3 regions of the Pseudoalteromonas spongiae UST010723-006 genome follow, and region 2 is predicted to be linked to each of the others. Evidence: predicted binding sites of a transcription regulator. Region 2 holds the regulator's gene; each other region holds the start of a gene.

Region 1 (8,282 bases), 1.3 Mb from region 2:
TTTTACTGAGCCAAGTGCGATAAATGCGGTCATAATCCCCCAAACCGTTCCAAACAGACCAATGTATGGGCTAATTGAACCAACCGTTGCAAGGAATGATAGGCTTGATTCTAATTTTTCCACTTCACGAGACAGCGTTACGCGCATTGCGCGGTGCGTGCCATCTAAAATAGAACCTGGTGATGCATGATTGTTTTTTGCAAGGCGTGCGTATTCTTTAAAACCAGAAGTGAACATTGCCTCTAGGCCATCAAGTTCATTACGGGCAGACAGTTCCGCATACAATTTACTTAAATCGACACCCGACCAAAATTTGTCTTCAAACTTTTTAGCATTCGTTTTTGCCGCTGTTAGCGCTTTTCGACGTTGAATGATCATAGCCCAAGAAAAAATAGACATTAATACCAAAGTCAACATCACAAGTTGCACCAAAAAGCTCGCTTTAAATATTAAGTCAATAATTGAAATTTCGGTGGCCACTGCTCACTCCTGAAATGATTGATAGTCAAGGGTTAGTTCGTTTAGTGCTTGGAAAGTTCCCTTGTTAGTATGAGATTTAGTTTAACCATACTAATACCTGCATACAATGGCTAGACACTAAGAATCGCATCAACTGAACAAAAAAAACACACAAATTAACTTTATGATACTAAATGATGATTTTATAACGCACTAAACATTCAAAAACATAACGTTTATTCACTAAATATGAATAAATACTCAAAACTTTAAATATAAGAATCACCAAAACAATAAAACTTATAGAACAAATTTTACGCTTTAATAATTTTTCCTTTAAATACAATGGTGTAATTATTAACAATTAATTAACTGATGGTTATATGCACAACCAAAAACATCATCGCATTAGTTTTTTTTATATCAAAAAATAATTTTTCTAGTTTGATGAAAACCACACTAATCCGTAATATAGCACCTGTAAACACGAGGACATGCACACACACTGTGCTAACCCTAGTTTCATATACACAGTGATTACTGATTTGTCATTGTGTAGCATTTTTTTAAATGCGTTCCCTGGATTACTTCCTTCAACTTGTTGTTTGCCCGCTCCCTAGCGGGCTTTTTTTTTGCCTAAAATTTAGAACAACTCCACTATAAATACGCTCAGATATAGATAACAAATCGACTTCTAACCCACATTTTTGCTAACTGCTATCGTTAATTGATTGGCAATAGACCGCGTTTACATAAAAGACTCTTTTACAAGTGTTACCTGTTGCAAAGCAAAAGTTACATAACAAAAAAGGCCGCTAAGCGACCTTTTTCAATAACTAATCCAAACTAACGTTACTTGTATTACGCGTCTTTTATTGGAAAGCCAAAATGTTTATAGGCAAACTCTTGGGCAATACGCCCTCTTGGCGTACGCTGAATAAATCCTTGCTGTATCAAATATGGCTCAATCACATCTTCGATTGTTTCGCGCTCTTCTCCTATTGCCGCAGCAATATTATCAAGGCCAACAGGGCCGCCCATAAACTTCTCAATAAGGCAGAGTAAATATTTGCGGTCCATATAATCAAAGCCGCTTTTATCAACATCTACCATATCAAGTGCGCTGCCAGCAACTTCAGCTGTAACCACACCATCGGCTTTAACTTCTGCATAATCCCGAACACGGCGTAATAATCGGTTGGCAATACGTGGGGTACCACGGGCACGACGCGCCACTTCAACCGCGCCTTCGTCTTCCATTTCAAGGGATAAGAAATCCGCAGAGCGACTAACGATGTGTGATAAATCTTCAACTGAATAAAACTCTAAACGCTGAACAATACCAAAACGATCTCTAAGTGGCGAAGTAAGGGAACCTGCACGGGTTGTTGCACCCACTAATGTAAACGGCGGCAAATCTAATTTAATAGAACGTGCAGCCGGTCCTTCACCTATCATAATATCAAGCTGGTAATCTTCCATTGCTGGGTAAAGAATTTCTTCAACATGTGGGCTTAAACGGTGAATTTCATCAATGAAAAGCACATCGTTTTCTTCTAAGTTGGTTAGCATAGCCGCAAGATCGCCGGCTTTTTCAAGTACCGGGCCTGATGTTGTTTTAATATTCACATTCAGCTCGTTAGCAACAATATTCGCTAACGTAGTTTTACCTAAACCCGGCGGGCCAAAAATAAGCAAGTGGTCAAGTGCTTCTTCACGAGAGCGCGCCGCTTCAATAAAAATTTCCATCTGCTCTTTTACATGGGGTTGACCACGGTAATCAGACAACAGCTTTGGACGTATCGCTCTATCGATAACGTCCTCATTTCCTTTTTTCTCGGGCTCTATTAATCTATCTGCTTCAATCATCTTACATCATTGCCTTTAACGCTTCTTTAATTAGCGCTTCGCTTGATAAGCCACTGCCTTTAATTGCTTTAACGGCTTTTTCTGCTTGATTTGCTTTATAACCGAGTGCCATTAACGCTGCTATTGCATCATCTTGTGCACACCCTTTAACGGTTGGATCTTCCTGCATTTCCAATATTGCACCATCGGTATAAGGAGTAAAGAGATCCATCCCCCAATCTTTCAGCCTGTCTTTCATTTCAAGCACTAAACGCTCAGCTGTCTTTTTACCTACACCAGGCAATTTAACAAGACTAGTTGCATCTTCATTATGTACACAGGCAACAAATTGCTCGGCAGACATACCGGATAAAATTGCCAAACCTAACTTAGGCCCTACACCATTGGCTTTTAATAATTCACGAAATAGTGCGCGTTCCGTTTTATTGTTAAAACCAAACAATAATTGTGCATCTTCTCTTACCACAAAATGGGTGTAAACAACCGCTTCTTCACCTTCTTTCGGCAAGTTGTAAAAACAGGTCATTGGCATATTCACTTCATAGCCAACACCACTCACTTCAATTAAGATTTCCGGTGGCTGTTTTTCTACTAATGTTCCGCGTAATCGCCCTATCATCGTCTTAATCGTCCTCTTACTGTTTTACTCGCTTGCCCTGAAAGCTTGATTAAATGTTGTTGTGAATGGCCATGACAAATGGCGATCGCCAACGCATCGGCGGCATCTGCTTGTGGTGTGCCTGGCAGTTTTAAAAAACTCTTTACCATATGTTGTACTTGCGATTTATCAGCACCACCTGTGCCAACAACGGCCTGCTTAACTTGCCTTGCAGAATATTCAAACACCTCAAGTGACTGAAGCGAAGCCGCTACCATGGCAGCGCCACGGGCTTGGCCAAGTTTTAAAGCAGAATCGGGATTTCGCGCCATAAATACTTGTTCTATCGCAAAGCTATCTGGCTGATATTGTTCAATTAGCTGCGTCACACCTTGAAAAATTATTTTAAGGCGCTCGGCCATTGGCTTTTCGCCCATTTTAATACAGCCGCTACCTAAGTATTCAAACTTCATACCTTGCTGTTTAATTAAACCATAGCCCGTAAAGCGAGAGCCAGGGTCGATGCCAAGTATTATTGCCAATGCGCACCTTTTGCGATGTTTTCTTGTGATAACTAATAATGACTAATAACTGTATGGATTACCAGTAATAGTTTTTAAACTGCGCACAGTTGCACAAAATTTAACTTATTTTGCGCTATATGCTTTGCGCCAAAGCCACTCTATTGGACCTGACTTGAAAAGTTTTAAATAGAAAAACGCAAATACCAGCTGAAAAACTGAGAACATTAAACACAAGTAGATATAGTCTAAACGCGTTGCACTATGCACAAATTCAGGTGAAAAGTAGCGAAAGAAGAGCGCAAAGACAATTGATTGCAAAATATAAAGCGTAAATGCCATACGTCCCGCAGGCGCAAAAATACTGTTTAATACGGTAAGCTTTTCATTTAGCTTAATAAAAACATGGCAATACATTAACGCACACACTAGTCCTGAAAATGTGGCAATGGACATAGTGAGCTCTACCAAGTGAACATAATTAACTCGCAATAGCGCATCGATGCTCGATATGGTTATCACCACCAATAAAGATGCAAGCAATTGCTTTGTTGATAAACCCGTATTGAAAAAATCGGCGCGATATAGATAAACACCAAACAGGACTATGCCTGCAGTAATCCAAATAAAACACACCCAGCTAAATACAAACATAATAATGGTAAACACAATTTGTTGAATTAATTGCTCGCCATAGCCTGATTGCCAGGTGTTAATAATTTCGAAGTATTCATCGCTATCGCGGTAGATGGGTTCGTTTGGGATTAACGCAAACAGTAATATTAATGAAAAGCCAATAGCAAAATAAGTTTTTGCTTTTTTTAAGAGCACTTCTTGGCTACTGCCTATTTCGCGATAAACAATCAACCCTGCTAGTGCGTAGTTAACCAAAATATCGCCAGAAAAAATAAACACGCTATGGATAAAGCCAAAAATAAGAAGCCAATTTAAACGCGACTTTAACAACGAAAAGGCATCGTCTTGACCATGCTTATCATACAAAATAGCTAAGCCTACACCGAACAATAAACAAAATAAGGCCCTAAAACGGCCATCAATAAAAAAGGCATTTATCACCTCAATCACATTATCGCTAAGCGGTGTAACTTGAAGCGGCACGTAACCTAATTCAAAAACGCTATGATAGTAAATATTCATAAACAGAATACCCAACACAGCAAAACCTCTCAGTACATCAAGCGTTTTAATACGTGGCATACATACAACCTACATTCGAGAAAACTAAAAACGCAGCCATAGTGAGCGTCAAGTAACTGTTGGTAAAGTTTTAAATGATAAACGGCGAGATTAAAGGATAACAATCACACACTCATAGCAATTCGTATTAAAACAATAATACGTAGTGATGTGCGAACTTCTCATATTTCCAATGGCGCGATGGAAACACCCTATGTTACCTGAACGCGGGTTAACAAACTTATTCGCCATTTGAAATCTATTAGCTTTAATAAAGGTGATTTATTCGCTCGGTTCAATTATTAGAGCAAGATAAAAAGCCGCTAATATGACATTTTTGTGGCAAGAATTAAAAACTGATCCTAGCATTATTGATAGTTAAATATCGTACTAAATTACGAGCAATTCTACTGATGAATAAGGAGTGTTCATGTCTATCAAACGATCATTTTTGTCACTATCGGCGTTAATTATTTTAGCGATGGCAGTAATGGCGAGTCTTATTTGGTATTCAACAAATCAAATGGCAGAACTCGGAAGCGAACTAGCGCTAAGTAAAGAGTTGAGCAACAACATGTTGATGTTGCGACGTCATGAAAAAGACTTTTTACTGCGTAAAAACGAAAAGTATGTTGATAAGTTTAATCAGCGCATTGTGTTAATTAAGCAAAATATCCATGCATTACACAACGCACTCGATACCATTCCATCGTTAAAGCTACAACTTAGCGATACTCACGATTTAATCGAGCAATACGAAACTCAGTTTCTTACCTTAGTGGCACTCGACAAGCGCATTGGTTTAACAAAAGATCAAGGATTGCGACAGGCATTCAATTTAGCCGAAACGCAATTAAAAGAAGCGGTGCTAACAACGGGCGACACCAATGCAATAAGCTCAATGGTACGGCTCGTACTACTTGAAAATGACTTTCAATCATCGTTAGATATTGCAGCCAAAAATCAAGCGCAAGAAAAACTAAGCACGGTCAAAACCTATCTCACTACTTATGACACCGTAAGCGCCACAGCCACCCTTGCAAACTTTGAAAATGCCGCAGCAAACCTTGCGGATGCGTTAAAACAGCGAGGTTTATCAGAAGAAGAAGGATTACGCGGTGCATTACGAGGCAGCATTCACCAAGTAGAATCAACGCTCAACCAATTAACAACGGGCATTAACGCTGAAATTTCCGACACATTGCAAGTCAGTAAAAAACAAGGCGCAATGGTGTCTGGACTTATCACAGTGGTTATTTCAATTATTTTATTGTGGCAAACCTATCGCATTATTCATCGCCTACACAGTGCCAATGAAAAAATGGCAGATATTAGCCACGGCAATGGCGATTTGACCCAACACATTGAGCTAGACGGTGAAGATGAATTGTCAGAGTTTACCGATAGCATTAACGAGTTTATTGATACCACAGCAGAAATAGTACGTGAAATTAAACATAAAGGTGAAGCCGTAGAAAAAGGCGCACACCACTCTGCCGAGTTAAGTTTACGTTCGCAAACCGCAATTGAAGATCAAAAAAATAATACGCTCGCAGTCAAACAAGCGGTGTCAGAACTGGTTAAAGCCGTTGAGCTCATTGCCCAAAGCAGTGTTGACGTAGAGGCAAGTGTAGAGCAAGCGGAACAAGATATGCGTGAAGGCACTGATGTAATGAGCCAAACACACACCAATATGGGATTGTTAAAGTCACAAGTAGAGTCCACCAGCGAGATTATGAGTGAATTAACCCTATCAAGTCGTGAAATAGAAGGGGTAACGAGCGTGATAAGTGATATCACTGAGCAAACCAACTTGCTCGCACTTAATGCCGCAATTGAAGCTGCACGTGCCGGCGAAACAGGCCGAGGATTTGCCGTTGTTGCCGATGAAGTGAGAACGCTTGCCAAACGCACACAGCAATCAACAGTAGAAATCGGAAAAATGATTAAAACATTGCAAGATCTAGTGGTTCGTTCTGAACAGGCAATGGAACAAAGTTTAAGTCTCACCAGTGAAATGAACGACTCTCTTGATACTGCGAGAGAAAGTATGGATCGCAATAAACAATCGCTCGATGCCATTCGGGATCGCGTTATTCAAATTGCAGGTGCCACACAAGAACAAATGTACACAGTGAAGGAAGTAGAAAGTGCCACTGAAAATATCTCTGTTTCGGCTGAACAATTGTTTATTGATTCATGCGAAAACAGTCAAAATTGTCATGCACTTGAAACCGATGCGCAAAATATGAAGCAAGATGTCGCGCGTTTTACCGTTTAGTTTCCCTTTGCAAGCAAACAAAAAAGGCGCACGTTAACGTGCGCCTTTTTTTAGATTTGGTAACGATTACTCGTCAGCCGCCTCAACCACAGATACACCTAGTTCAACCAGTGCATCTGGGTTTGCAACGCTTGGAGCGTTTGTTAATAAACATGATGCTTGCGTTGTTTTCGGGAACGCAATTACGTCACGGATATTTTCTGTGCCACATAGCAACATTACTAAACGGTCTAAACCAAATGCTAAACCTGCATGTGGTGGTGTACCGTACTTAAGTGCATCAAGTAAGAAGCCAAACTTGTCTTCTTGCTCTTGCGCTTCAATACCTAAGATGCGGAATGCCGCTTGTTGCATATCATTGTTATGAATACGAACAGAACCACCACCTACTTCGTAGCCATTAAGTACCATATCGTATGCATCTGAAATCGCTGCTGCTGGGTTTGCTTCTAGTTCAGCCGCAGAAACGTCTTTTGGTGCAGTAAACGGATGGTGAACCGCGTGCAGTGTACCTTCATCGTCTTCTTCAAACATTGGGAAATCAACAACCCAAAGTGGTGCCCACTTAGTTAGGTCAGTAATTTCAAGATCTAAACCAATTTTCAGACGAAGCGCGCCCATTGCTTCGTTAACAACATTGCGCTTGTCAGCACCAAATAAAATGATGTCGCCTGTTTGCGCATTAGTGCGCTCTAGTAATTGGCTGATCACCTCTTCATTTAAGAATTTAGCAATTGGTGATTGTACGCCTTCAACGCCAGCTGCAAGGTCGTTCACCTTCATCCATGCTAAGCCTTTCGCACCGTAAATGCCGATGAACTTAGTGTATTCATCAATTTGCTTACGTGAAAGCGATGCGCCACCTGGCACAGTAAGTACCGCTACGCGACCTTTTTCATCGTTAGCAGGACCTGAGAAAACTTTAAACTCAACGTCTTTAACTAAATCCGCAACATCAACTAATTCCATTGGGTTACGTAGATCTGGCTTATCTGAACCAAAACGGCGCATTGCATCTGCGTACGACATGGTTGGGAATGTACCTAGGTCAACGTTTAGTAGCTCTTGCCACATATCTTTGATCAGCTTTTCAGTCATTGCGCGCACTTCGTCAGAGCTCATAAATGACGTTTCTAAATCGATTTGAGTGAATTCAGGCTGACGGTCAGCACGTAAGTCTTCATCGCGGAAACACTTAACAATTTGATAGTAACGGTCAAAACCCGACATCATTAATAACTGTTTGAACAGCTGTGGTGACTGAGGTAATGCGTAAAAACTACCATTGTGTACACGGCTTGGTACTAAATAGTCACGTGCACCTTCAGGAGTCGCTTTAGTAAGTACAGGCGTTTCA
Region 2 (8,282 bases):
TCATCAATCACATTTTTAAACCAACCAAACAGCATATAAAGTAAAACCGCAATGCCTAAGATTAAAATGTGAAAACCAAAACCACCTTGCTGTTTAGCAGTTTGCATTACCGCTAAGCCAGCTCCAATGGCAATTAAGAACAGAGCAACAGCACCCACAATCGGCCATTGGCTTTGCTCAGGTACATAATATTTTTCATATTGAGTTTTCATTGACTAACTCTCCATCGCGCTTGCTATTGCTTGCAACTTTACCTTCAACATCTGCTGTAATATCGTAAATGGTGTACGACAAGGTCACTTCATGAATATCATTTGGCAAGGTTTCGTCGAGGTAAAAGAGCAATGGCAAATCCGCTGAACCTTTGCTTGTCAGCGGCTGTTGATTAAAACAAAAGCAAGACACTTTATGTAAATATTTAGCCGCCCGACCTGGTGCTACTGACGGTACGGCTTGCATTATCTTGTTGCTACTCGAAAGGTTTTGCGCAATAAACTCTATGCGCTCCATTTCACCCGGGCTAACGTCAACACTGTAGCGTTTAGCTTTGACTTTAAACGGTGCGCCAGCTTGCGCGTGTGTGATAAATGTAACGCGTACACTGCGCGATTCATCACTTTGCGCACTCACTTGGGCCTGCTCCATATTAGGTTTTCCATTCAACCCTGTGATATCACAGAACACGTCATAAAGTGGCACCAGCGCAAAGGCAAACGCAAACATTAATAAACTGGTTAAGATTAGCTTTTTGAGTAGCTTAACGTTATTCATTACTTCACTTCCGGCGGCTCAGAGAACGTATGATAAGGTGCAGGCGATGCAACTTCCCACTCCAACCCTTCAGCCCCATCCCACACTTTGGCAGGTACTTTTTCGCCACCCTTTGCACACTTATAAACAACGGCAACAAAAAGTAATTGAGATAAACCAAAGGCAAAGCCACCAACACTGATCAATGCATTAAAATCAGCAAACTGCAGTGCATAGTCAGGAATACGTCTCGGCATACCGGCTAAGCCCACAAAATGCATTGGGAAGAACAGAATGTTTACGCTAATTAGCGATAACCAGAAATGGGTTTTAGCAAGACCAATGTGATACATGTTGCCTGTCCACTTTGGTAACCAATAATAAGCTCCTGCCATTATCGAGAATACAGCCCCCGTTACTAACACATAGTGGAAGTGAGCAACCACAAAGTAAGTATCGTGATACTGAAAATCTACCGGTGTTATTGCTAACATCAATCCAGAGAAACCACCTAAGGTGAATAACACAATAAACGCAATGGAAAACAGCATCGGCACTTCAAAGCTAATCGAGCCACGCCACATTGTCGCTACCCAATTAAAAACTTTTACCCCCGTAGGCACAGATATCAGCATGGTGCTATACATAAAGAACAACTCCCCCGCCAATGGCATGCCAGTGGTAAACATGTGGTGCGCCCATACAATAAACGACAAAAACGCGATTGATGCTGTGGCATACACCATTGAGGCATAGCCAAACAGTTTCTTACGTGAAAACGCTGGAATAATCGTCGAGATAACACCAAACGCCGGTAAAATCATGATGTAAACTTCAGGGTGTCCGAAGAACCAGAAAATATGCTGGAACATTACAGGGTCGCCGCCGCCTGCCGCGTTAAAGAAATCTGTGCCAAAGTATTTATCAGTTAGCACCATAGTCACCGCCCCAGCAAGTACCGGCATCACCGCAATTAATAAAAATGCAGTAATTAACCACGTCCATACAAACAGCGGTAATTTCATATACGTCATGCCAGGTGCGCGCATATTCACTATGGTTACAATTACATTGATTGCCCCCATAATTGAACTAATGCCCATAATATGCACAGCGAAGACGAATAGTGCCGTATTATCATTGCTGTATGTGGTTGATAGTGGGGCATAGAACGTCCAACCAAAAGCTGGGCCGCCGCCTTCCATAAATAACGACATAAGCAGAATGAAAAACGCAAATGGTAAAATCCAAAAACTCCAGTTATTCATGCGCGGTAGTGCCATATCTGGCGCACCAATCATCATAGGGATCATCCAGTTTGCCAAGCCAGTAAACGCAGGCATAACTGCACCGAAAACCATGATTAGGCCATGAACTGTAGTCATTTGGTTAAAAAAGTGTGGCTCTACAAATTGTAAGCCTGGTTGAAATAATTCGGCACGAATAACCAGTGCCATTGCGCCACCCGTTAAAAACATTAACAGAGCGAATAGCAGATATAGCGTACCGATATCTTTATGGTTAGTCGTAAATAGCCAACGTTTTAAACCCGTTGGCGCATGATGGTGGTGATGAGATTCAGCTAGTGTTGTCATTATTGTGCTTCTCCCACAGATTCTTGAATATCACTTGGTTGCACTGAATCGCCAGTGTTGTTACCCCAAGCATTTCGCTCATAGGTCACTACTGCCGCTAATTCTTTTAGTGACAACATTTTGCTATAGCCTTGCATTGCTGTTGCTGGCTTGCCATGAACCACAATATCGATATGTGCTTTAACATCGCCAAGTGCTATTGGGCTATCTTTTAGCGCTGGGAACACACCTGGCAATCCCATCCCAGTAGGTTGGTGACACGCAGCACAATTAGCCATATACACTTGTTCTCCTAGCGTCATTAGCTCATCTTGAGATAGTGTAAGATCAAGTGACGCTTTTTCTGCAGCCGCTGCTTGCGCTTTTTCAAGCTGCGCATTTGCCAACCACTGTTCAAATTCAGCAGGCTCTTTAACTTCAACAACCACTGGCATAAAGCCATGGTCTTTTCCGCATAACTCAGCACACTGACCGCGATAAATACCGGTCTCATTGACCTTAGTCCACGCTTCGTTAATAAAGCCAGGGTTCGCATCTTTTTTAACCGCGAACTCAGGTACCCACCAAGAGTGAATTACATCGTCCGAAGTCATTAAAAAGCGTACTTTTTTTCCTTTTGGAATAATAAGGGGTTTATCAACATCTAATAGGTAGGTTTCTGTTTTTTGATCTTGATTGGTGATTTGTTCACGTGGAGTCGAAAGAACAGAATAGAACGACACATCGTGGTCAAGATATTCATAATGCCACTTCCATTGTGACCCTGTGACTTTAATCGTTAGGTCAGCTTTAGTGGTGTCTTCCATGGCAATCAAGGTTTTGGTTGCAGGCACTGCCATACCAATCAAAATTACAAATGGAATTGCGGTCCACAGTATTTCAATTTTGGTACTTTCATGAAATTGAGCAGGCACTGCTCCTTTTGATTTACGGTGATGAATTATTGCCCAAAACATAATGGCAAATACTACTAATCCAATAACGCAACAGATATAAAAAATTGTCATATGGAGCTCGTAGACATCACGGCTGATGTCTGTCACCCCAACAGGTAAGTTATATTGACTCGTCCCAACTGCTAAAAAAGGAAAGCTCAATAGTAACCATAAGGATAGTTTCACTAGCCTCATGCTCGCTCCTTAGCTAATTATTATTATGTTGTTAGGAAATGGTCAGTGAAAGTTTTAGCGATTAAATCGCACGACGCACTACAGCATCACTCCATTTTCTTTATTATACTTGTTTTCTAAAAGCCGCACTTTGCTTAAAAAGAAAACAAGGTTACTACTAAGGTCTAGTAAACGATTAAATTTTACGCAAGTCAAATTTAAGATAAATTTTTTATAAATCTATAAGTTAGCGATTTTTGAAGATGTAAAAATAGAAGGGGTTATAGTAAGAAATAGGGTGTTTTAAAGCAGGGTGAGGCTAGCAAAATTACTCACTAGCCAAGGTCAACAAAAGTGTATTACATCCAGTCAGCATTTCTAATAACGCCAACCGCAAGGCCTTCGATATTAAAATGATCATGCTCTAAATCGACTTTAATTGTGTCAAAATCGTCATTTTCTGCATGTAATAGTACTTGTTTGCCTGCTTTTTCAAAACGCTTTACCGTTACATCTTCATCAACACGGGCTACAACCACTTGACCATTATTCGCCACTGGCGTGCGATGAACAGCAAGTAAGTCACCATCCATAATGCCGATATCCTTCATACTCTCACCACGTACACGCAGTAGGAAATCTGCACATGGGTTAAATAGGTTTGGATCCACTTGATAATGGCTTTCAATGTGCTCATTAGCCAAAATAGGTGAACCTGCGGCAACTTGACCAATTAATGGTAAACCAAGTTGCTCGGGTTCATCTTCTTCCACTAAACGAATACCACGGCTAGCGCCTGGCACCATTTCAATTACGCCTTTCTTGGCTAATGCTTTTAAATGCTCTTCTGCAGCGTTTGCACTTTTAAAACCGAGTGTCGATGCGATTTCTGCGCGCGTTGGCGGCATGCCAGTATCTTTAATAAATACTTTAACAAGTTCTAAGATTTGTGCCTGACGTTTTGTTAATGGTCTCATTCACTGGTTTTCCATACAGTACAGATAACTGTGAGTATATACAGTTATTCTTATTTCGCAACTTTTAATTATTTGATAATTAGCACTATGCTTAGTTACAGACGATAATTGCTGCAAATCAAAAATCATCGCAGTAAATTGCTTTATTTTTCCTCTGGCACGACCAGTTATTTAATCTTTTAGAGTTAACTGGTATGCTAGCGCCCCTTTTGTTTTTAGGTTGGTGTTATGAAGTTGGTTGGCTCTATGATTCAGTGGTTTGCAAACGGTATGAACAAGCTTTTAGTACGTTCGAAAATAGTGCCTGAACACCCTTTAGACAACCTCGCAATAGATAAGAACAAGCCGACCGTTTACATCACATTGTTAAATTCTTTTTCTGATTCAGCCGCGTTGCGCAGCACCTGTAAAAAACTCGGCTTACCAGACCCTCAGGTCACTCAGCAAATTGGTGATAAACAAGTTCCAAGGTACATTCCAATTCATCATCGCTCGCCACTGTTTGGTAAAGCCAAAAAAGACAGCCCAGCGCTCGAAATTAGCGAAGAAATATTTGCAGCATTAAAACAATCTGACGTTACCGATTTACAAGTTATTCCGGTCACCATTTTATGGGGACGCAATCCAGGTAAAGAAAAGCCAGGCCTTGGCACTATTTTATCCAGTTCTCTTACACCAAGTTGGTTACGTAAAGTATTTGTCGTGTTACTATCTGGCCGCGACAACTTAATTCGTTTTAGTCGTCCATTAGAACTATCGCAGCTTACCAGTAAGCAACAAAGTGATGATTTACCGCATAAACTCATTCGTGTTGCCCGCGTCCACTTTAAACGTCAGAAGCTCGCTGCGCTTGGCCCTAAACTGCCATCTCGCGATCAGCTGTATCAAGGTCTTTTAGCATCAAGCACTGTCAAAGCCGCAATTGAAGATGAAGCAAAAAGTAAAAACATCTCAATTGTAGAAGCACGACAAAATGCCATAAAACTCGTTGATGAAATTGCTGCCAACTATAACGAATCAATGATCGGTGTTTCTGAGCGCATTCTTACTTGGCTGTGGACCAAGCTATACAACGGTATTGAAGTAAATAACCCGGAACGGATTCAAGAGCTGACCGACAAAGGCCACGAAATCATCTATATGCCGTGCCATCGTAGCCATATGGATTACTTATTACTTACTTACGTTATTTACCATCAAGGTTTTGTACCACCGCATATTGCAGCAGGTATAAATTTAAGTTTTTGGCCTGCAGGCCCAATATTTAGACGCTGTGGCGCCTTTTTCTTACGCCGCTCGTTCAAAGGCAACAAGCTTTATTCCGCAGTGTTCCGTGAATACTTAAGCCAGTTATTTATAAAAGGCTACGCTGTTAAGTTTTATACCGAAGGCGGCCGCAGCCGAACTGGCCGTTTGCTTCCACCTAAAACCGGTATGTTAGCGATGACATTACAATCAATTTTGCGCGGTATCGATCGTCCAATTTCAATCGTGCCTGTATATATTGGTTACGAACATGTAATGGAAGTAAACACTTACCTTGGTGAACTTGCTGGACAAAAAAAGAAAAATGAGTCAGTACTGGGCGTATTCAAAACTCTACGTAAGCTCAAGAATTACGGCAAAGGTAATGTAAACTTTGGCGAACCAATCAACATTAATCAATACCTTACCCAGCACCAGTCAGATTGGCGCGACAGCATTGCTGCAAATGAAAAGCCTAATTGGCTAACGCCAATGGTTGGCAAACTTGCTGATTCAGTTATGGTCAACATCAACAATGCGGCTGCGATCAATGCCGTTACTTTAATGTCATCTATTTTGTTAAACACCGAAAAACAGGCGATGACGCGTAACGAGCTCATTGCTTGTATGACAAACTACCTGAGATTGCTTGAATTAGCGCCGTACAGCAAAGATGTCAGTGTGCCAAACAAAAGCGCAGAAGAGCTGCTTGAACACGCACTCACGTTAGATAAATTTGAAGTGATTACGCAAGGGCGAGTTGAAGTAATCCGTATTCAAGACACGCAAAAAGTATTACTGAACTATTACCGCAATAACGTACTGCATTTATTCGCAGTACCAAGTCTAATTAGCTCAATCTTAATTAGCCAAAAACACATTTCTCGCGACCAGCTAATCAAGCAAGTTAACGCGTTATATCCGCTCTTTAAACAGGAGTGGTTTATGCAACCGTATTGCGAAACGTATCTAAATGACTCACTTGAAGCCTTGAGCGGTATTGGGTTATTAACCGTTGAAAACGATGCGATTTCAGTTAATCCTAGCAGCAAATCTCTAGCTCAGCTTAACTTGTTAGCACGCTTTATCCAGTGCACATTAATTCGCTATGCCAGCGTACTTAAATTAATTCTGGCAAGTGACAGCATTTCGCGCGACCAGCTTGAAACGCAAAGCCAAGATTTTGCACAACAGCTTGCACAACTATTTGGTATCGATACACCAGAATTCTTCGATAAAAAAGTGTTGTCTGGTTTTATTAGCACGCTTAAGCATAACCACATGATTGATGATTGCGAACAAGGCCGCATCACAGGCAACGAGACAACAAAGCAGTTGAGTCAAATTATTCTAAAACAACTTAACCCAAGTATTGCCAGTGCACTTGAAAACTAGCTTTTATCGACAACAAAAATAAAGGCGGTATACACCGCCTTTTTTATCCATATTTTCTAATCACACCTTCTTGAATCGTCGAGGCAATTAACTCACCTTTCTGATTAAAGAACTGCCCTCGAACTAACCCTCGGCCTCCACTGGCTGAAGGGCTATCTACAGCATATAAAATCCATTCATCTAAACGGAATGGACGATGAAAGTACATCGCATGGTCAATGGTGGCAACTTGCATATCCGGTTGTAAAAATGACAAACCGTGCGGTTGTAACGCTGTAGGTAAAAATTCAAAATCAGAAGCATATGCAAGCAAATATTTATGCACTCGCGGGTCATTTGGCATATCGCCATTAGCTTTAAACCATACATAGCGCTCAGCAAGAGTTACTTCAGGCTTAAACGGGTTTTGAAAATTAACCGGTCGCATTTCAATTGGCTTGTCACAAATAATTTTATTGCGAATTTTTTCCGGGATCAGTTCTTTGTGTTCGCGATAAACATCCAGTGACGATGGCAGTTTTTCAGGGCCTGGTACATTAGGCATCGCCGCTTGGTGAGTCACCCCCTCTTCATCCACTTGAAAAGAAGCAGTCATATAAAATATCGGCTTACCAAATTGAATCGCTTTAACTCTGCGCGTGCTAAAACTGCGGCCATCGCGAATGTTCTCTACATCATAAACAATCGGGTGATCAACATCGCCAGGTCTTAAAAAGTATGAGTGCAGCGAGTGCACTTGCCTATCTTCTGCAACGGTTTCTTTTGCAGCAGATAGCGCTTGCCCCATAACTTGACCGCCAAAAACAGCTTTAAAACCAAGATCTTGGCTAGGGCCACGATACAGCCCCTGTTCTATTTTTTCTAACTTCAGCAATGCTAAAAGATCGTTTAGTACCTGACTCATAACACTATTTCGTAATTTCCTAGTATCGCTATAATAGCAAACACCTGCCACTTTAACATTAGCGAGAATAGGTAATGCATTATTGGTTATTTAAAACAGAGCCTGACGAATTTTCTATCGACGATTTAAAAGCAAAAAATGATGAAATTTGGGATGGTATTCGCAACTATCAAGCACGTAACTTTCTACGCGACCAAGTGGCGTTAGGCGATCTCGTATTTATCTATCACTCTAGCTGTAAACAACCCGGCATTGTTGGCATTGCTAAGGTAATTAAAACAGCCTTTGCCGATCCATCTCAATTCGA
Region 3 (8,282 bases), 640 kb from region 2:
CCTGTAATGGTTAACGTTTATGGTGGTCCACATGCGCAGCGTGTTACTAATAGTTGGCGCAGTAAAAACCTCTACTTCCAATACATGGTGCAGCAAGGTTACATTGTGTTCCAATTGGATAACCGTGGTTCATATAACCGGGGTAAAAAGTTTGAAGATCCAATCTACAAACACTTAGGTGAAATTGAAGTACAAGATCAGATCAAAGGTGTCGAGTTCTTACGTACTTTAGATTTTGTTGACCCTGAGAGGATTGGTATTTATGGCCACAGTTACGGCGGTTATATGGCGTTAATGACAATGTTTAAAGCGGGCGACTACTTTAAAGCTGGCGTATCAGGTGCACCGGTAACCGACTGGGCGCTTTACGATACTCACTACACAGAGCGTTATTTAGGTCACCCACAAACCAATGCTAAAGGTTATGAACAAAGTGCAGTTTTCCCGTATGCCGAAGGACTCTCTGGCCCACTGATGATCTATCACGGCATGGCCGACGACAACGTACTATTTACTCACGCAACTAAGTTATTTAAGCAGCTACAAGACAATGCACAGCAGTTTGAAATGATGACTTACCCTGGCTCAAAGCACAGCTTGCGAGGTAAGAAAGTACAAACTCACCTACATCAAACGATCACCGACTTTTTTAACCGTCACTTCAAACAGTAACGGCTACACAATTAGTCTTATAAACGAAAAGCGGGCTTGCCCGCTTTTTCTATTTCTTTTATAAAAATAATGTCTTAGGTCAAATTATATTTCGAAATTTATAGTCTAATATTAAAACAATAAACTTAATCTGAAGGTGGCATTATGACAACACTTCGCCGCATAAGCATCCAACAAAGATTGGCCATATTGGTGGGCCTAATCGTACTCGGCCTTGCCTTGCTAAGTGCCGCTACATTAAATTCCCAATACAATCTACTTAAAAACGAATCCTACCAAAAAACCAAAAGCGTCGTTGAAGCCGCCCATAGCGTAATCACAGCATACCACACAAAACAAATTAGCGGTGAGCTAAGCGAGCAGCAAGCAAAAGACGCAGCCAAAGCAACCATTAGTAAATTACGATACGAGGGCAATAATTACTATTGGATCAACGACACAACACCAAACATGATCATGCACCCGATTAAACCTGAGCTTAATGGCAAATCACTCAGTAACGTGAAAGATCCCAATGGCGTGCGATTATTTGTCGATATGGCCAATATCGTCAGACAACAAGGTGAGGGCTTTGTGCCTTATCAGTGGCCAATGCCAGGTGCAGATGAACCGGTTGATAAAATTTCGTATGTAAAAGGCTTTAAGCCATGGGGTTGGGTTATCGGTTCTGGCATTTATCTAGATAATCTCAACAAATTATTTGTGCAACAGGCAACTGCGTTATTAATTAAAACATTATTGATTATTTTTGTTGTCGGCGCAGCGGCGTATTTAATTGGTAAAAGTATTATCTCTCCAACTATTGAAGCAACGAAACTTATGAAAGATGTTGCGCAAGGAGAAGGCGACTTGACGCGAAAACTCACCACCGATGGTAATGACGAAATTGCGCGACTTTCTGGCTACTTCAATCAATACTCAGACAAAATACGCGATTCATTAAAACAAGTCGCAAGTGCCTCAGAGCAAGTTCTGGTGCAAGCAAACACAGTATCAAAGACCAGTGATAACAGCCAAGAATATATTCAAATGCAGTCTGATAACACTACGCAAGTGGCAACAGCAATGGAGCAAATGACCGCGCAAATAAGAGAAGTAAGTGATAACGCAAATGCTGCAGAGCAAGCGGCAAATCAGGCTAGAGAAAACACGCAAGCAGGTAAAGAAGTCGTCACTAAAACGATCAGTCAAATAGAGTCGCTATCTAATAACATTGACCATGTAAGTGACGTCGTTGCGTCACTTGCCGCGGAAAGTGACAATATTGGCGCTGTACTGGATGTAATTAGAGGCATTGCAGAACAAACCAACTTACTTGCATTAAATGCAGCTATTGAAGCCGCACGCGCAGGTGAACAAGGGCGTGGTTTTGCAGTAGTTGCAGATGAAGTAAGAACACTTGCTAGTCGTACAGGGCAAAGCACGGAAGAAATTCAACAAATGATCCAAAAGTTACAACAAGGCGCACAAGAAGCGGTGTCTGCGGTAAGTGCGTCGCAGTCAACCTCTCGCGACACTGTCACTCAGGCCAGTCAAGCCGATGAGGTGCTCAATCAAATCGATGAGTTAATGAATGTGATTTCTGAAATGAATAGCCAAATTGCCCGTGCAACAGAAGAGCAAAGCCAAGCAGCTAGCGAAGCAAATATGCGCATCAATGAATTAGCAGGCATGGCAGATGAGTCACTAAATAATACCCATCAATTAAATAGCGCAAGCAATGAGCTGATAGCCAGCAGTGAACAAATGAATGCCGTAGTGAATCGTTTTAAATTGGAGTAATACTAGGGTCTGTTGACCTTTCAAGTTCGTTTTTGCAGCAGTTTGATTGGGGTTTTATACAAGGCAGAGGCTGCTTGGCATAGTTATTCTATGTGAGCCAGCCGATAACACAGTAGAAAAGCCAATCAAGCGCTGCCGAACGGTTCTTTTGAGCGCACTTTTCTCATTGTTGCCTACATGGATGTAGGTAAGGGGCGTGAGCAGGACGCGGAAGCTTTGCTCGATATTCGCTTAGATTACTAGGCCATACATCGAGCGCCGCGATAAAAGCACGCCCAAACAGAACAAAAATAGAACAGCAAAGATCAACAGACCCTAGAGTTTATTGATACAACGAAAAAGGCCGAACAGGTGTTCGGCCTTTTTATCGCTAAGTGCAATTGCTACCGTCTTACCACGAGTTGAGATAGGTTAACCTCAGGCTCTGACAAGCAGTAACTTTACATCTAAGATTATTTACAAAATGTCGCGTAAATACTTGCAAGTGATGCTGCAGTTGGTTTGCCGTGTTGCCAGTCGCCGCCCTCAACACCACTACCAGCAATGTCAACATGAATGTACGGAATTGGCAGCTCTGAGTTTGCGCCGTGCTTATCAAGGCCTGATGCCACAGCCAAAAATGCCATTGGGAACTGGTGACCACGGGCGGTAATTGCTGATGGCGCATTGTTACTCGACAATACATCGTCTGCTAACGTTTTAGGTGCGATAAAGCTATAGTCTTCGCGGCGTTCGCGCGATACTTCAGAACCATCAGCCCATAAGTCACCTTGCATTGCGATATTGTGCGATAAGTTAAGCGCTCTTGATGCACCATTTTCAACAAGCGCAGTATAAGGGCCCATTGCTCGTGCAGCGTGTCCTGTTAATGTTGCAACGGTAAATACAACAGGGTTAACTTCACCCTTAGCGACATCTTTAATTTCACTTAAGAGATCGCCCATTGCCAAGCGCCCTTCCGCATCAGTATTACCAATACGTACGCGCACGCCTTCACGGCTTGTGATAATTTCATCTGGTACAAAACAGTCAGAGCCAATTGAATTACGAACAACTGCTAAGTAGGCTACTACTTTAACCCCTTTAGGTTGATGCTCTGCAATACTCTTCATAAAGCCAGCAACTGATGCAGCGCCACCTTTATCACGGCTCATGCCCGCCATTGCACCACCTACTTTTAAGTCTGCACCACCTGTATCGTAAACAAGGCCTTTACCAACAAATAATAGCGTACGTTCAATATCGCCTTCAGGCACATATTCAAGCTTAACAACACGCGGGTGATGACGCTCTACCGCGTATGATGCGCGCGCTACAGTGCTAAGCATCGGGTAATTTTTATCAATAAATTGAGTATCGGAAATCACCTCTACCGATACTGCGCTGTTAGCGAATAAGCTTTCACAGTATTCTGCAAATTTAGGAGGTGCCATACGCTCAGGCTCAGTACCGCAAAGGTCGCGCGCAGCGTACTGACCTTGTGCAATAGCATTTGCATAATGGCTATCAAATTCGCCAATAACAGTAATAGATTGAATTGGTTCAATTGCCGCACCGTGGAATTCACGTGCTTCTAGCGGTTGCCATAATGCTTGGCAAGCACCTAAATACGCTACTGTTGTCGCTTGCTGATAACGCTTATCTAATTGGCCTAGTACTAAAATTGCAGGATTTGTTGCACCCGCTTGTTTTGCTTCTAGTACACCTTGTTTTGCCGCATCGAAATAACGACGCACATCGTCATAGTCACGCTCTAAAGGGCCTGTTGGTGCAATCACTAATCGTTTTCCGGGTGCATTGTCATTCACCAACAATAATGCTTTTTGACCTATGCGCTTATCGAATTGCGCAGTAGCCATTACACTATCGCGAAAATCATTTGGGAGTAATGCCAAGTCTGGCGAGATAATAATTAAACTATCAACATATTGAGGTAAATCTGAAATTGATGCCGCTTGCAGGGCCTTTGGTGAAGTCATTTTTGAACCTTACTGAACGAATAAATACGCGCAATGTTGTCGCGTAAGTTTAGAAAAGATGGCTTAAATATGAGGGCAAATTTATAAAAATCAAGATTCAAACATTGCAAGCTGCTCTTGTTCGTAGCTATTTTCAGACAAGCCAACACCTAAACCGAGTAATCTCACGCCTTTATTTCCGCCTCGTAAGTAGGCTTTTTCAATTAAACGAGTAAAAATATCATCATCTAAATGCGTGCAGCTGTAATCCGCGGTTGTTGTAACAAAATCGTTAAACTTAACTTTTACCGAAAGCTTAGATACTTTGTTTAACAACCCTTTACTTTGTAGCCTTGTATCAAGCTCATCTTTTAATTTTGGCAGCTCTTGTAAGCATTGTTCTAGCGATGTCTTATCATATTCGTAGGTATGCTCAACTGAAAGTGACTTTCTAATACGTGATGTATTTATCTTGCCAATCACCTCACCATTACACTTTTTAAATAACTCTGCACCCCAGGTACCAAACTTCACCTGCATTTGATTTAAACCAAGGTTTAATACATCTTCACCAACAAACAAACCTGATGCATTCAATTTCTCTAAGGTTACTTTGCCTACACCGGGAATTTTTTTAAGGTTAAGCGCTTTCAAAAACCCTTGCACCCGATGAGGAGGGATCAAACAATAACCATTTGGTTTGTTTTCATCACTGGCTATTTTCGCCACAAATTTAATGGGTGCGATTCCCGCCGATGCCGTTAATCCTGTTGTTTCAAAAATCTCATCGCGAATCGCATTAGCGATAAGTGTTGCACTGCCTGAGTGCTGTGTGCAATCGGTTACATCTAAATAGGCTTCATCTAAAGAAAGCGGTTCAATCAGATCTGTGTATTTGGCGAAAATCTCTCTAATTTGATTAGACACTTCTTTGTATACAGCCATTCTTCCGGGAACAATCAGTAATTCTGGACACAGTTGCAACGCTTTATAGTTAGACATGGCTGAGCGCACTCCATATTGACGCGCAATATAGTTTGCCGTTGCCAACACACCACGACGGTGTTTACCGCCAATTGCGATTGGCTTATCTCTCAACTCTGGATTGTCTCGCATTTCGACTGCTGCATAAAAACAATCCATATCAATATGTATAAATTTTTTCAAAATCACAAAACACTGTTTATATATACAGTTTATTATGTATCAAACTTATTTGATTCAGCAAGTTTTTATTTTGCAGCATATTAAGTTTTAAGATGTCTTTATCTGCATTCATTTTATTGATAAGAAAATGAATGCAGATAACAGCACAAGTAGCACATTGAAGTTTTGTAAACATTTATTTGGGCACAGTAAGCGACGATTAAAGCACCTTACATGGGAACGAGTACGCAGCGATGGCAATTAGCCAAAGTCGCTAACATTTCGTAAATATCACCAAAACCAGAAACAGTAAAATCAATAACTAATTGATAAATAGAGATTTAATTTTTTGGCATTATTTCTGCTAATAACTAGAAAATTATAATATTTGAAATATCATTCAAGGATCTTCTATGAAATACTTAGTTTTAGCTTCAGCTCTCACATTGCCACTTTTAACAGGCTGTGTTGTCGCAGTAGGCGGCGAAGGCAAATCAGACTATTCATCTAGCTGGGAAAGAACCCATGAAAAAAACCGCAAAGCGATTGCCAATATGGAAATTGGAAAAGAGTATCAACACGTAATCAATAAACTTGGCACGCCAAACTTTTCTGAGCTAGTAAAACAAAACGACACGGAATATCGTGTTCTTTACTATGCAACAAACTCTATTCACTCTGACGGTAAAACAACAAAAGACGAATGTACGCCGCTTGTGTTTAAAAATAATCAACTAACAGGCTGGGGCGAGCACGCTCTTGAGCAGTTAAAGAATTAATATGTGTAAGGGCGAAATGTTTCGCCCTTTTTTTAAAACCCTTTTAAATCAATCTATTTACATCCAATTACATTTATTCGTTGACTATTACGACAAGTTTCGTAATATTAATTACGAAAGGCATCGTAATTAGGTGGATAAAATGGATAGATACAATCTAGTCGTCGGTCACAACGACCCAGCATTCTCAGACATTCTGTCACAACAAATCGATAACTCACTTTTTGAGCTAACAACTGTTGAATCTTGCTTTGCCAAATTAATAACAGCCTGTAAAAAAACCAGTGCCAAAGTACTTTTTGTACAAAATGAGCTTATTCAAGAACATGATTGGCCTACTCTTCAATCATTGGCAGACTCAACTGAAATCATATTATTATCTAGTAATCGCGTTGATGCAGCTAAGGCATTTGAATGTGATTTATTTGATTTTATTTTAGAGCCTATGGTCAATTCTCGTTTAGGCAAAACATTAGATAAACTAGCCAAAATGCTCGCGCCTGAGAAACAGCAATTTGAGTTGATGAGCTCACTGGTGCAACGATTTTCGTCTAACCAATTAGATGACCAGCAAATCGTTTTAAAAGACGCTGGTAGAATAAAGTTTTTAACACCAGATGAAATATCTTGGGTTGGCGGCGCTGGAAACTACGTTGAATTGCACCTCAGCCAAGATGAGCGAACGATTTTACATCGCCAAACATTATCTTCAATGGAACAGCAGCTATCGCCATTTGGCTTTATTCGCATTCATCGCTCTGCGATCATCAAAAAACAAGCAATACGCGAAATTCGTCCTACCGATAACGGCGACTATATTGTTACCTTAAAAGACGGAGCCAATCTCAATTTATCCCGACGTTACAAGCAAAACATGCAAGGATTAATTGGTTGACAAATAAACTCTATCTCGTAGAGTAAATAACAATCTACGAAAAGCGACGTAATTATGAATAAGAATAAACGCGTACCAACAAGTGCAGAACTCAACATTCTTAATGTGCTGTGGCGTATTCAGCCCGCCACTGTTCGCACTTTGCATGAACATATCAGTGAAAGCCAAAAAATCGGCTACACCACTGTGCTTAAAATGCTACAAATCATGCACGAAAAAGGTCTTGTTACACGTGATGAATCAACTCGTGCGCATGTCTACAGCGCGGCATATTCTGTGGAACACACCCAATCATCTTTACTGTCAGACATTGTTAACAAAGCTTTTGGTGGATCACGTTTTGATCTGGTGATGCGCGCACTTGGCGATGAAAAAACCAGTGCTAAAGAAATTAATGAAATTCGTACTCTGTTAGATTCTCTCGAAAATAATAATAAGTAAGCACACGTTATGGATATACTGCCCTCATTATTAGAAAGTAATACTCTCTATTTTATTTCTCTCACTCTATTACATTTTTTATGGCAAGGCTTAGTTATTGCAGGCCTACTTTTTTGTGTAAATAAACTTACCAGCAATAAGCACAGCCAATTCCGTTATATTTTCTCATTATTCTGTTTACTGCTTTGTGTTATTGCGCCAACCATTACGTTTTATATTCTGTCGCAACCTGACGAAGTAATTAATGTAAGCACACTTGCAATAAATGACGTTATTGCGTCATCAATGGCGCCTTCAGGTATATCTAACACTGCGCATCAGATTCAGTTAGCTGATTATACGCCGCTAGTTGCCGTGCTATGGATGACTGGCATTATTGTGTTAAGCATGCGCCTTACTTTACAAATGCTGCAAGTACATAAGCTTACAACAACCAATATTGTGCAGCCATCAGACAAGCTAGAGTTAATTTTCAACCAACTTAAAGAGCGTCTTTTTGTAACTAAACGCGCCCGCTTGGTTATATCATTAACAGCACACGTGCCTATGGCAATTGGCTGGATAAAGCCCGTGGTGTTGCTGCCTGCAAATTTGGCAAGCGGGTTATCA

Evidence for each region. Region 2 encodes LexA, which represses DNA repair genes until DNA is damaged. Its sites were predicted from a motif close to TACTGTATNNNNATACAGTA; they were not measured.
Region 1: the regulator LexA is predicted to act here: its motif matches at 3,516-3,535, upstream of ruvC (crossover junction endodeoxyribonuclease RuvC).
Region 3: the regulator LexA is predicted to act here: its motif matches at 5,590-5,609, upstream of dinB (DNA polymerase IV).

What each region holds. Positions count from the first base shown of each region.
Region 1 covers NZ_CP011039.1:1,141,489-1,149,770, reverse strand. Annotated here, with positions in the region: gene tolQ (protein TolQ) at 1-480, opposite strand, end outside; gene ruvB (Holliday junction branch migration DNA helicase RuvB) at 1,321-2,328, opposite strand; gene ruvA (Holliday junction branch migration protein RuvA) at 2,330-2,947, opposite strand; gene ruvC (crossover junction endodeoxyribonuclease RuvC) at 2,944-3,468, opposite strand; gene PSPO_RS05415 (DUF418 domain-containing protein) at 3,574-4,665, opposite strand; gene PSPO_RS05410 (methyl-accepting chemotaxis protein) at 5,075-6,925, shown strand; gene aspS (aspartate--tRNA ligase) at 6,992-8,282, opposite strand, start outside.
Region 2 covers NZ_CP011039.1:2,947,505-2,955,786, forward strand. Annotated here, with positions in the region: gene PSPO_RS13560 (cytochrome c oxidase subunit 3) at 1-212, opposite strand, end outside; gene PSPO_RS13565 (cytochrome c oxidase assembly protein) at 196-771, opposite strand; gene ctaD (cytochrome c oxidase subunit I) at 771-2,345, opposite strand; gene coxB (cytochrome c oxidase subunit II) at 2,345-3,475, opposite strand; gene lexA (transcriptional repressor LexA) at 3,814-4,431, opposite strand; gene plsB (glycerol-3-phosphate 1-O-acyltransferase PlsB) at 4,660-7,071, shown strand; gene tesB (acyl-CoA thioesterase II) at 7,115-7,975, opposite strand; gene PSPO_RS13595 (EVE domain-containing protein) at 8,050-8,282, shown strand, end outside.
Region 3 covers NZ_CP011039.1:2,306,976-2,315,257, forward strand. Annotated here, with positions in the region: gene PSPO_RS10710 (S9 family peptidase) at 1-672, shown strand, start outside; gene PSPO_RS10715 (methyl-accepting chemotaxis protein) at 817-2,454, shown strand; gene PSPO_RS10720 (M17 family metallopeptidase) at 2,907-4,433, opposite strand; gene dinB (DNA polymerase IV) at 4,524-5,579, opposite strand; gene PSPO_RS10730 (DUF3192 domain-containing protein) at 5,972-6,337, shown strand; gene PSPO_RS10735 (LytR/AlgR family response regulator transcription factor) at 6,480-7,232, shown strand; gene PSPO_RS10740 (BlaI/MecI/CopY family transcriptional regulator) at 7,287-7,673, shown strand; gene PSPO_RS10745 (M56 family metallopeptidase) at 7,683-8,282, shown strand, end outside.